2 regions of the Bernardetia sp. Wsw4-3y2 genome follow, and region 1 is predicted to be linked to the other one. Evidence: riboswitches for the same ligand, from Rfam matches in the RefSeq annotation. Region 1 holds a riboswitch; the other holds the start of a gene.
The links. Region 1 has a riboswitch for cobalamin ahead of V9L05_RS20225 (DUF5074 domain-containing protein). Riboswitches for the same ligand answer to the same signal wherever they lie in the genome.
Positions count from the first base shown of each region.

Region 2: it holds a riboswitch for cobalamin, as region 1 does, so the genes downstream of both, metE (5-methyltetrahydropteroyltriglutamate--homocysteine S-methyltransferase) here and V9L05_RS20225 (DUF5074 domain-containing protein) in region 1, are expected to answer to the same signal.

Region 1 covers NZ_CP147017.1:4,803,433-4,809,241, reverse strand. Annotated here, with positions in the region: gene V9L05_RS20235 (M1 family aminopeptidase) at 1-1,716, shown strand, start outside; gene V9L05_RS20230 (hypothetical protein) at 1,839-2,048, shown strand; gene V9L05_RS20225 (DUF5074 domain-containing protein) at 2,177-3,274, opposite strand; cobalamin riboswitch at 3,328-3,634, opposite strand; gene V9L05_RS20220 (SpoIIE family protein phosphatase) at 4,234-5,781, shown strand.
Region 2 covers NZ_CP147017.1:3,362,600-3,368,408, reverse strand. Annotated here, with positions in the region: gene metE (5-methyltetrahydropteroyltriglutamate--homocysteine S-methyltransferase) at 1-1,865, opposite strand, end outside; cobalamin riboswitch at 2,068-2,249, opposite strand; gene V9L05_RS13645 (C40 family peptidase) at 2,318-2,911, opposite strand; gene V9L05_RS13640 (AarF/ABC1/UbiB kinase family protein) at 3,179-4,504, shown strand; gene V9L05_RS13635 (leucine-rich repeat domain-containing protein) at 4,735-5,809, opposite strand, start outside.

The sequences.
Region 1 (5,809 bases):
GTAGTTGCTGAAGGTTATTTTACACTCAAGAACAAAACAGATAAACCTATAAAAGATATTCATATCCAAAAAGGAGACAGAGGAAATATCCGAACAGAATATCTGAAATTTTCAAAAGAAGTTGGTCTGAAAGATAAATTTGAAGAATTTAATTATGAAATCTATACACTTGCAAAACCTTTACAACCCAATGAAATCATGAAACTCAATTTTAAAATGGTTTTGGAAACAGAAGGATTTGTCACTCGTGGAAGTAATACACAAGTGGTAGAAAACGGAACATTCTTTAATAATGGCTTTTTTCCTTCTTTAGGATACAATGAAGGCTATGAAATTTCAAGTGATGACAAACGAAAAGAATATGATTTGCCAGAAAAAGAACGTATGCCAGCTCGTGAGGAAGAGAAATTTCATTCGCATAATCTTTTTGGAAATGATGCTGACATGATTGATTTTGAAATTGTTTTAAGCACTTCGCCTGACCAAATTGCCATTGCCCCAGGTTATTTACAGAAAGAGTGGACAGAAAATGATAGACGTTATTTCCATTACAAAATGGATGCTCCGATGGCTAATTTTTATGCTATGCAATCAGGTAGATATGAAGTAATGAAAGATATTTGGAAGTCAAAAACTGATTCGAATGGAACACAAAAAGAAGTTGCTCTTGAAATTTATTATCACAAAGAACATACAGCTAATTTGGATAGAATGATGAACGGAATGAAAGATGCTTTGTCTTATTTCTCTGAAAATTTTGGAGAATATCAACATCGCCAGTTGCGTATTATTGAGTTTCCTCGTTATCAATCGTTTGCTCAATCATTTGCCAATACAGTTCCTTATTCAGAGGAAATTGGTTTTATGTTAGATATGAAGCAAGAAGATGTTGATATGAATTATTATGTTACAGCACATGAAACAGCACATCAATGGTGGGGGCATCAAGTTACAGAAGCTCCTGTGCAGGGAAGTACAATGCTTTCTGAAACGCTGTCTCAATATTCGGCTTTGATGGTAATGAAACATAAATATCCTAAAGAACTTGTTCAAAAATTCTTGATATATGAGTTGAATAGTTATTTAAGAGGAAGAAGTAATGAAAAAAAGAAAGAGCTTCCTTTAGATTTGGTAGAAGGACAGCAATATATTCATTATCGTAAAGGTTCTTTGATTATGTATGCTTTGCAGGATTATATTGGCGAAGATAAAATAAATCTTGCCTTGAAAAATTATCTCAATAAATGGAAGTTTAGTGAAGGACACTATCCAACTACAACTGATTTGACCAACGAAATAAAAGCTGTTACCCCTGATTCGCTTCAATATTTGATTACTGATTTAGTAGAAAGCATTACTTTTTATGAAAATCAAGTCGAAAATGCAACTTATAAAGATTTGGGTAATGATATGTATGAAGTTACCTTAGAACTCTCTAGTGGAAAAGTAGTTGCAGATTCTTTAGGAAAAGAAACTGAATTGCCTTTGACTGAATGGATAGATATTGGAGTTTATGGAGAAGAACCAACCGAAGCAAATGCAGAAGGTTATAAGTTTGCTCCTCTTTTATATCTTGAAAAACATCAAATCACAAAAGAAAACTCTACATTAAAAATTAAAGTAAAAGGAAAGCCTGTAAAAGCTGGAATTGATCCTCTTAATAAACTTATCGACAGACACCCTGATGATAATGTCAAAAAAGTAGAGACAGAGTAGCCTTTATTTATTTGAAGTCAAAAGTCCAACAAAAAACCACTTTTAGAAAATAAACTCTAAAAGTGGTTTTTTATTTTTCTGATGTGTCTTCCTAATATTGTAGTGATGAATATCAAACAATTTTGACTAAAAATCGTATTCGGTGTAGTATTACAGAATCTTATAATTCCTACGAAAATGCAGTTGCAGAACATGTCAATGCATATTTTGAAACAAGAATTTTACTAGAAACTCAACAATCTTATTTGACTTGGATGAAACAACTGGTAGAGCAAAGCGTACAAATATATAATAAAGAATCAAGAAGAAAATGTTCAAATAAGAACCTATAAAAAAGAAAAATCAGACAGTTTAGAAACTGCCTGATGTATATATAATTTATCTAAAAAACTGTAACATTATTTCAAGACGAGACAACTTCTTTAATAGGGAGAAATAAAATAGTATTAATTTTAGATTATTAAGGAAGAAAAATAACTTCATTAGGACCTGCACTTGCAGTAAATGTATTTTTTAGAGTTCCTTTATTGTCATATTGTATTACTTCATTTCCTTCTGGACCTTGAAAATTAGCAATTCCTACCCAAATATCACCATTTGAAGGGTCAATACTTACCCCATAAGCACCATTCTGAATAATTGGAGTTGTAGCTTGAGCTGTCGCAGTAATAGGTAACTCATAGATTCCACTGCTAAAATTATAATACAAAATATCTTTGCTTGGATTAATAGCTAACTGTCCACCTACATTTTCACTTCCTGCATTCAATTGAATAGTAGTTTCGATACTATTTGTAGATGTATTTATCTTATAGATTGCTCCAGTTGAAGAACCAAAAGGAGATGCTGTCACCCAAATATCACCATTTTTATCTAAAAGCATATCTTTTGGACTATTTGGAGAAATATCAATTGTATTTTCTAATACATTGCTAGAAGGGTTATAAACTGAAATAGTAGAACCAAAAGTATTAGCAACAAATGCTTTTTTAGTCTTACTGTCAAACACTACATATTCAGCACCTGAACTAGCTTCTATTGTAGTAATAATTTTTTTTGTTTGAGTATCTATAACCAAAATTTTTGCAGGAATATCTCCAAAATTTCCCCAAGTAGTAATATATGCTTTATTGTTTCCAACATCAGCAAGATAACGAGGGTTTGCAAATTTGAAGGTGGTAGTATCAAAAATAGTTGCCTGTCTTTCGAATGTTCCTCTATGTACAACTTCAATTTTATCACTTCCACTTACCATCAAATAAGCTTCATCTTCCAAAATAGATATAGATTGAAGTTGATCTCCTAAACTATCACCAGTAACGGTCTGAAAAATTTGCTGAGTAACACTATTAGATGTAGAGATGTGTCCAACTGAAGAATTATTCATTCCAAAAACACCTTCATTAACTACTAAATAACCTTGTGCATATTTTCCCTCAAGAATATCAGGAGTATTTTCTCCGTCATCATTACAAGAAGAAAAAACAGAAACTGAAATAAGAACATACAAAAACAGAGTCCAAAAGTTTGGACGTAAATTAGAATTACGAATAGACATAAAAATTAAAAAGAATAAAATAAAATAATGACTCTAGTTTTTTCCCGAACTGAGAGTACAAGAATAGAAAAGGCAGGTCTCCTGACTGATTTGAAAAATTGCTGACCTTCCCACCTAAATCAATTACGAATTATGAAATAATCAGTGTAACTAATTAAAAATTACGAATTGAATAAATTTATAATTAGGCAGTGGTATGTAGAACACAATTATTTTTTGAAGTAGAATTACTTGATAACTATCAAAAAACCAAATTCACAGTTGCGGGTACAGTTACGGAATAAATCACATAAAATGATGACCGTATTCCCTTTTCAGTGTTTTTATATAAAAAACACCACCTTTTCAAGCTGCAAAGGTAGTGTTTTTTGTGAAATGATTTTGTATTATTTTATCGCCCTTTACTAGATTTATCTTATTTGTGTTTCTAGAGCCATAAAATGGGTGACTTCATTAGAATAAAGAGGAAAGATTTGAACTTGACAAGTATAAGGCGTTTTATCTTTTTTATAATTGACAACTGATATTTTAAAAAGTTTTCTTTTTTGAAGGTTCACTTTGACTTCCTTTCTTGATGGTCGTCGGTAGAGACACCAACAACGGCTATAGCTCTTATACTCCTCCAGACATAATTAGTGAGTGTCTAATCGGAATTCCTATTTGGATTTTATATGAAATAAGTATTCTTAATTTCGGCTTCTATTCAAAAGAATAGAAATATAGCAATTGCAAAAGCTGAAAAATTAAGACAAATGGAATAAAATAATTTCTAATTTTATATAATTTTTCTAATAAATCAGAAAATTTATAAAACTATATCTATATAATCTAGTTATGTCTCCAACTATTACCTCCTAGCCTTTATACTATTTTTCAATCATTATTTTTTGTATGTTATTTAATAAAAAACAAGCTACAAAGAAGGCAATAGTCATTTTTTAAACTCTCTTAGATAGTTCATGCTAGATTCTATTCCATTTTTACGTGTTCCAAAACACTTAGCTCCTGAAAAGCACCGAGATTTTGCTATTCTTACGATGGTAGGAGTTTTAGGTTTTTCTGCTCATGTAGTATTTTTGATATGCTTTCTGATTTTTGGAGTATATTCAATGGCATATTTTAATATAGCTAGTTGTTTTCTTTTTGCTGTTATTTTTATGGCAAACAGACAAATTGACTCAAATACGTCTACACTATTAACTGTTGCTATAGGAGAAATTATTCTTCACGCTATTTGTGCAGTTATTATTATAGGCTGGGATTCTAACTTTCATTATTATCTATTTTTGGCAATGATGACTTCGTTTTTAACAGGTCGTTTTGGTATGACTTCTTATATTTCTAATGGGATTGCTTTTTTTTCTTATCTAGCTCTTTATTTTTATACTTCTAATTTTGCACCTCTACAAGAAATTTCAGAAACAGGAGTATTTACATTTGGAATAATGAATTTAATAAGTGCTGGTATAATGGTAGTTACAATTACAGCTTATTTCAATTATGTAGCCAGCGAATCAGCTAGAAAATTTATAGCTTCAAATGCCGAACTTTCCCAACAAACGGAAGAGTTAAAGACACAATCTGAAAAATTAAGTAAAGCCAATACACATACAATGGATAGCATTAAGTATGCCCTGCGTATTCAAGAAGCAATGCTTCCTTCATCAAAGGAATTAACTCAAATTTTGGGAAATGAAAATTATATGGTGTTTTATAGTCCTAAAGACATTATTTCAGGCGATTTTTTTTGGTGTAAAGAGGTAAAAAACAAAAAAATAATTGCTCTTGGAGACTGTACGGGGCACGGCGTTCCAGGGGCAATGCTTACAATGATAGGAGAAAGCCTTTTGAATAGTATTATAGAAAAAGGAATTACACAACCTTCTCTTATTTTAGATGCTTTACAAGATTATTTTTCTACGTTATTTATCAGTAGAAATGATGTGAGAGATGGAATGGATATTTCTATTTGTACAATTGATAGTAATCAAAATCAACTCTCTTTTGCAGGTGCTAAAGCTCCTCTTACTTATATACAGAATGGAAAAATAAAGGCGATAAAAGGAGATAGAATGAGTATAGGACAAACATTTACTCGTAAGTTTATACCTAGAGATTTTACAAATCATCAGATAGATATTTCTATTCCAACTACTTTTTATATGTATTCTGATGGTTATCAAGACCAATTTGGAGGAAAAAATAATACAAAATTTTATAGTAAAAATTTAAGAAAACTTCTGCTAGAAATTTATGAGCAGCCTATGAAAAAACAGCGTCTTGTCTTTAAAAGAACCCTTTTTAAATGGAGAAATCTAAATAAACAAACTGACGATGTTACCATACTTGGATTTAAAATCAATCCTAATGAATCGCAAGAAAAAACAAAGAGCATAGAAGAACAAATAATTGAAAATGAATATAATGATGATAAAATAAGTGATGAAATTATTCAAAAACAATTAGAAATTCGAAAAATTTTGTATGAAGAAAATTATCGAAGTTAGTTAGAAATTGTTTAAGACCAGAACACGG
Region 2 (5,809 bases), 1.4 Mb from region 1:
CCTTCACGAATAGCAGGTTCATCAATCTGAATAATTTTGATATTCGCTTTTTCCAAATCTGCAACTTCATCTCGGATAGCTAAAGCAATTTGATTACATGTTTGGCTTCTAGGTTGGTCATTTCTTACAAAACTCCATTGTAAAATTGTAACAGGACCTGTTAGCATTCCCTTAACCCATTTTTTAGTTAAAGATTGTGCATAAGCTGTCCAACGTAATGTCATGGGATTTGGTCGGAATACATCTCCATAAATAATAGGAGGTTTGACACAGCGAGAACCATAACTCTGTACCCAGCCATTTTGTGAAAACTCAAATCCTTCTAATTGTTCACCAAAATACTCTACCATATCATTGCGTTCAAATTCTCCATGAACTAATACATCAATTTCGGTTTCTTCTTGCCAACGAATAGTTTGTTCGGTTTCTTTGGCTATCAAATCATCATATTGTTGTTGAGTGAGTTCGCCCTTTTTAAATTTTGCTCTCCAACTCCTTACTTCACTCGTTTGAGGAAATGAGCCAATAGTTGTGGTAGGAAACAATGGTAATTTCAATGATTCTCTTTGGACTAACTTTCGTACTTGAAAATCAGATTTTCGCTGTGTATCTTTTTGTTTAATAGTAGCTACACGCTCTTTTACAGCTTTATTATGAATTAGTGTAGAGGTTTTACGTTTTTGATTAGTCTCTTTATTTTCTTGAAGTTTGTTTTGGGTTACTTCCAAATTGTCGCCATTGGCTAATTCTTTGAGTGTAACTACTTCTTCGATTTTCTGTTTGGCAAATGCAAGCCAATTTTTCACTTCTGGTCTTAGTGATTTTTCATTGTTTTCGAAGCTCAAATCACAAGGACAATGTATCAAAGAACAAGAAGGAGCAATCCAAACTCTTTCTTTACCAATTTTATCAATAGTCTTTTGGATAATAGACAGTGAATTTTGAAAATCATTTTTCCAAATATTTCTGCCATCAACAATACCTAAGGAAAGATTGGTTTCAGTTTTTATAAAATTGGTAGTCAGAATATCTTCTAGTTGAGAGGGACAACGCACCAAATCTACATGCAAAGTCTGAATAGGCAAATCTAATACAGTACCCAAATTGTCACCATAGCAATCAAAATAATTAGCTAAGATAATGTGCAATTGAGGAAACTTTTTTGCAATTAAATTATAGGTTGTTGTTATGGCAGCCTGTTCTTTTGATGTTAAATCTAAGGAAAGATAAGGTTCATCAAATTGAATATGTGTTGCTCCATTAGCTATTAATTCTTCTATTACCTCTATATAAACAGCCAATAAATTAGGTAATAAATCTATTTTATCAAATCCAGTTTCTTTTTCTTTTCCCAATAGCAAATAAGAAACACAGCCAATCAAAACAGGTTTAGGAGTAAAACCCATTTTTTTTGCTTCTAAAAACTCATTAACTACTTTTTTGCTAAACCAAGAAAATTTTTGATTCGCTACAAATTCGGGTACAATATAATGGTAGTTGGTATCAAACCATTTTGTCATTTCCATTGCTGTTACATCAAACCCATTTTTTTGATGTCCTCTTGCCATAGCAAAAAGCAAATCTATTTCAGCAACTTGATTGTCTTGTGCTAATTCTTGATACCTTGGAGGAATTGCTCCGACCATTAAAGTAGTATCAAGTACTTGGTCATAAAAAGAAAAATCGTTACAAGGGATTAAATCAATTTTGGCATCAAGTTGAATTTGCCAATTGTGTTGGCGAATGGTTGTGCCTGCTTCCAAGAGTTGCTCTTGGTTGATTTTAGCTGACCAATACTGCTCAGTCGCTTTTTTGAGTTCACGCTGACTACCTATCCTCGGATAGCCTAAATTTTGTGTACGCATGGTATTACTTTTAAATAAATGAATAATTTAAAAGTTCTTATTGCTTACAAATTCACAATGTTTTGGCAGATAGAAAAGACAAATGTAGATAGTAAAAAGGCACACTTATCCCATTAAATAGAAATAAATAGGTAAAACTATTTATCACACTATTTTGAGATAAAATATACCAACTCAACAAACTGCTTCATTCCACGAAAGCATTGTCAAATACGAAGAAGGCAGGTCTCCTGACTTGTATCATTTTTACCGTCCTTCCCGTTTTTGACAGTGGACAACAAGGATAAAAACTATTGAGATACTTACAGTTGCGGGACAGCTTGTGATTTGCACACAATTCCCTATTAATTTACGTAACGTAAAACCTTTTTCGCTTGATAAAGAAATTATAACAAAGAACTATAATTCAGTATCAAAGGTAGTAATAAAATTTAATTCTACATCTATTTTATTTAAGCCAATGGACTAATCACTCGTCTAGCATGTCGATACGCTTTTTGCCAATATTCGTATCTAAACAAAGGCTCTTCGACAACTCCTCTTGATGTAGAAGTATGAATAAATTCCAAATCATCTCTACTATCACCTGTTTTGGTAATAATTCCGACATGGCTAATACGATTTGGGTCGCTTCCTGTGGCAAAAAAAACCAAATCTCCTGCTTCTACATTATCTATAGAAACGTCTACTCCACTTACAGCCTGCGAACGTGAATCTCTTGAAAGCTCTATACCTGCTTCTTTGAAAGCCAAATGAGTAAGTCCAGAACAATCCAAACCATTGCTAGAAACTCCTCCCATCACATGCTGTGTTCCTAAATAAGTACGAGCTGCTTCAATTGCTTTTTGTGCGATAGCATCATGATTTCCAGAAACATTATCTGAAATATGTCCCTCTGAATGTGTATGAACAGTAGAGTTTGGATTCGCTAAAGTTTCAGCTTGATAACGAGTAAAAATTTCATCAAAAAGTTCTTTATGAACTCGCAAATCAATGACTGCTTTTACTGTCTTTCCATTTTCTTGAATAAATTCGATTCCTTTCATAATTGAGATTCTCTAAGATTTTAGCCTACGAATGTATAGTTTATTTAATTTTGAAAGATACTAATTTACAAATTGAATTGATATAAATCAAACTTTTAAAAAGGTAGTCCTGATATGGTAGAAATAGAAATAAGAAGCTATAATAAAGAAAAAAGATAATTGTATACAAATTTCAAAACTATTGCTTTTAATCAACCGTTAGTGAATTGATAGTAAAGATATTATCAAAACTAAATTATAAAAAACGATAGCTATATATAAAATTTTATGGAACGCAAATCACAAGACAACATACCCACTAGCAAAGTACAAAGAGCTGCCAAGTTTGCTAAAACAGGAGTAAAATTAGGTGCAAATTACGTAAAACACTATGCTAAGAAAACAATAAACCCAAATCTTAGTCGTCAAGAATTAGATGATGCTAATGCTAGTGATGTATATGATACATTGAGTGAATTAAAAGGAAGTGCTTTGAAGGTAGCACAAATGATGTCGATGAGTGAAGGAATGCTTCCAAGCGCATATAGTGAAAAATTTAAAATGGCTCAATATACTGCGCCCCCTTTATCCTTTCCATTGGTTGTCAAGACATTTAAGCAGTATTTGGGGAAAAGTCCGAATGATATTTTTGAGCAGTTTGACAAAGAGGCAATGAATGCAGCCTCTATTGGACAGGTTCATAAAGCAAAAATTGGAGACAAAACTTTTGCTGTCAAAATTCAATATCCAGGAGTGGCTGAAAGTATAGATTCTGATTTGAGGATGGTAAAACCATTTGCCATGCAGATTTTAGGACTTAGCGAGCGTGATTTGGAGATTTATATGAAAGAAGTAGGCGACATGCTAAAGTCTGAAACCGATTACAATTTAGAATTAGCACGCTCACAAAAATTAGCTAAACTTACAAAAGAAGCAGTTCCAAATGCTATTTTTCCTGAATACTACCCTGAATATTCATCAGAAAGAATTCTGACAATGGATTTTTTGGAAGGAATGCACCTAAAAGAGTTTTTGGCTACCAATCCGACACAAGAAGTAAAAAATAAAGCTGCTCAAACGCTTTGGGATTTTTATGATTATCAAATGCATGTCTTGAAAGAAGTTCATGCAGATCCACACCCAGGTAACTTCTTGATGAAAGAAGATGGCAGAGTTGGTTTTATTGATTTTGGAGCAGTAAAAGTTATTCCAGAAGAATATTATTTGCAGCATTTTAGTATTATGGAAAAAAATATATTGGAAGATGATGCTCAATTAGAAACGGCTTTTGAAGGATTAGGATTTTTGATGGAAGACGATACACCACAACAGCGAGAATTTTTTAAAGGTGTTTTCAAAGAATTATTGTCACTTTCTATGAGACCTTTTCATAGTGATACATTTTATTTTGGAGATAAAAAATACTTCAATGATTTGAATGAGTTTGGAGAGCGTCTTTCTAAAATGCCTGAGCTTCGTAACTCAAAACAAGCAAGAGGTTCACAACACTCACTTTATTTAAATAGAACTTATTTTGGTCTATATTTCTTATTACACGAACTTAATGCTACCGTAAATACAGATTCATATTGGTATAAAAATAAAGAAGCATAATTTTATTTTGAAATAACAGAACATAGAAGTTGTTTAAGAATGGGATTTGTGGATATATTTGTTGGTGTCGCTAAGCTAAAACACCAACAAAGGCTTTGGAATAATTTTATTTTGAAATAGCAGGACATATTTAAGCCTATCAAACTCAAAAGAATTTGATAGGCTTTTTTTGTGTAGTTGGCGAATTCAGCTCTTAAAAACTGAATGGAATTAAAACAATAAAAAATATTCTAGCGCACAATAGATATATATCCTGTAATTGGTTTTAAAGAATCACTAATTCTGATTCTATAATAATATGTTCCTTCAGCGAGTTTCATTCCATTGAGAAGTCCATTCCATTCTGTTTTATAGCCATTTTTTTGAGTGAAAAGTATCTTACCTGTTCTATCAAAAATTTCTATATCAGCATTTGGATAACGCTCTAAAAACGGAACTTGCCAAGTATCATTTGTACCATCGTTGTTAGGAGTAAATGTATTAGGAATTCCTGCAAAACAATCTCCATTTATTTCTACAAAAACGGTGTCAGCCGAACATTCATCAGCTTGGTAGATTATTTTATACATTCCTTGTGCAGATGTATTCAGATAAATTTCTCCACTCAAAGAGTCTAATTCAATTCCTGTATCATTTGTAAAGAAAAAGCCATTTTTTACTCCTAAAATTGTAGGTTTTGGATTAATTTCTAGCTTACAATAACTATCATAATCGTAATTAAAACGAGAATCAACAGGTTGTTGGCGAGTTAAAAAGTTTGATACAGTAAACTCACAACCATTTGCATCTGTGATTCTGACCTCATATTTTTCGTTTTCATTTGGTTCTAAAGCCGAAATTTCATTTGTATTGATGGCAAGAGTATCTCTTTGATATGTCCAAACAGTTTGATAAGGTTCTGTCCCTCCTGTAATTAGTAAAGAAATTGCTCCATTATTCAACTCTGAATTACAGGTTGGTTCTTTAATAATAAAATTACCTTCTAATTTTTGAGGTTCTGCAATTTCAATAAGTAATGAATCCTGACAGCCCAAACCATCAATTACTTTTACTTTATAATTCCCCTTTTTGAGATTTTCTAAAGAACTATTTGTACTTCCATTTTCCCACAGAATTTGATAATCATCAAAAGCTCCTGTGATTTCTAGTTCAATTTTGCCATCATTTCCACCAAAACAAGATACATTGGTAGTTTGGGCTTCCACTTTTAGATTTGAAACTTCAATCAAAACTACATTGCTATACTTTGCATCACAGTTGTAGAATGAATTAGGAGTTACTTTTCTTCTAAAGTAAGTAGAAGTA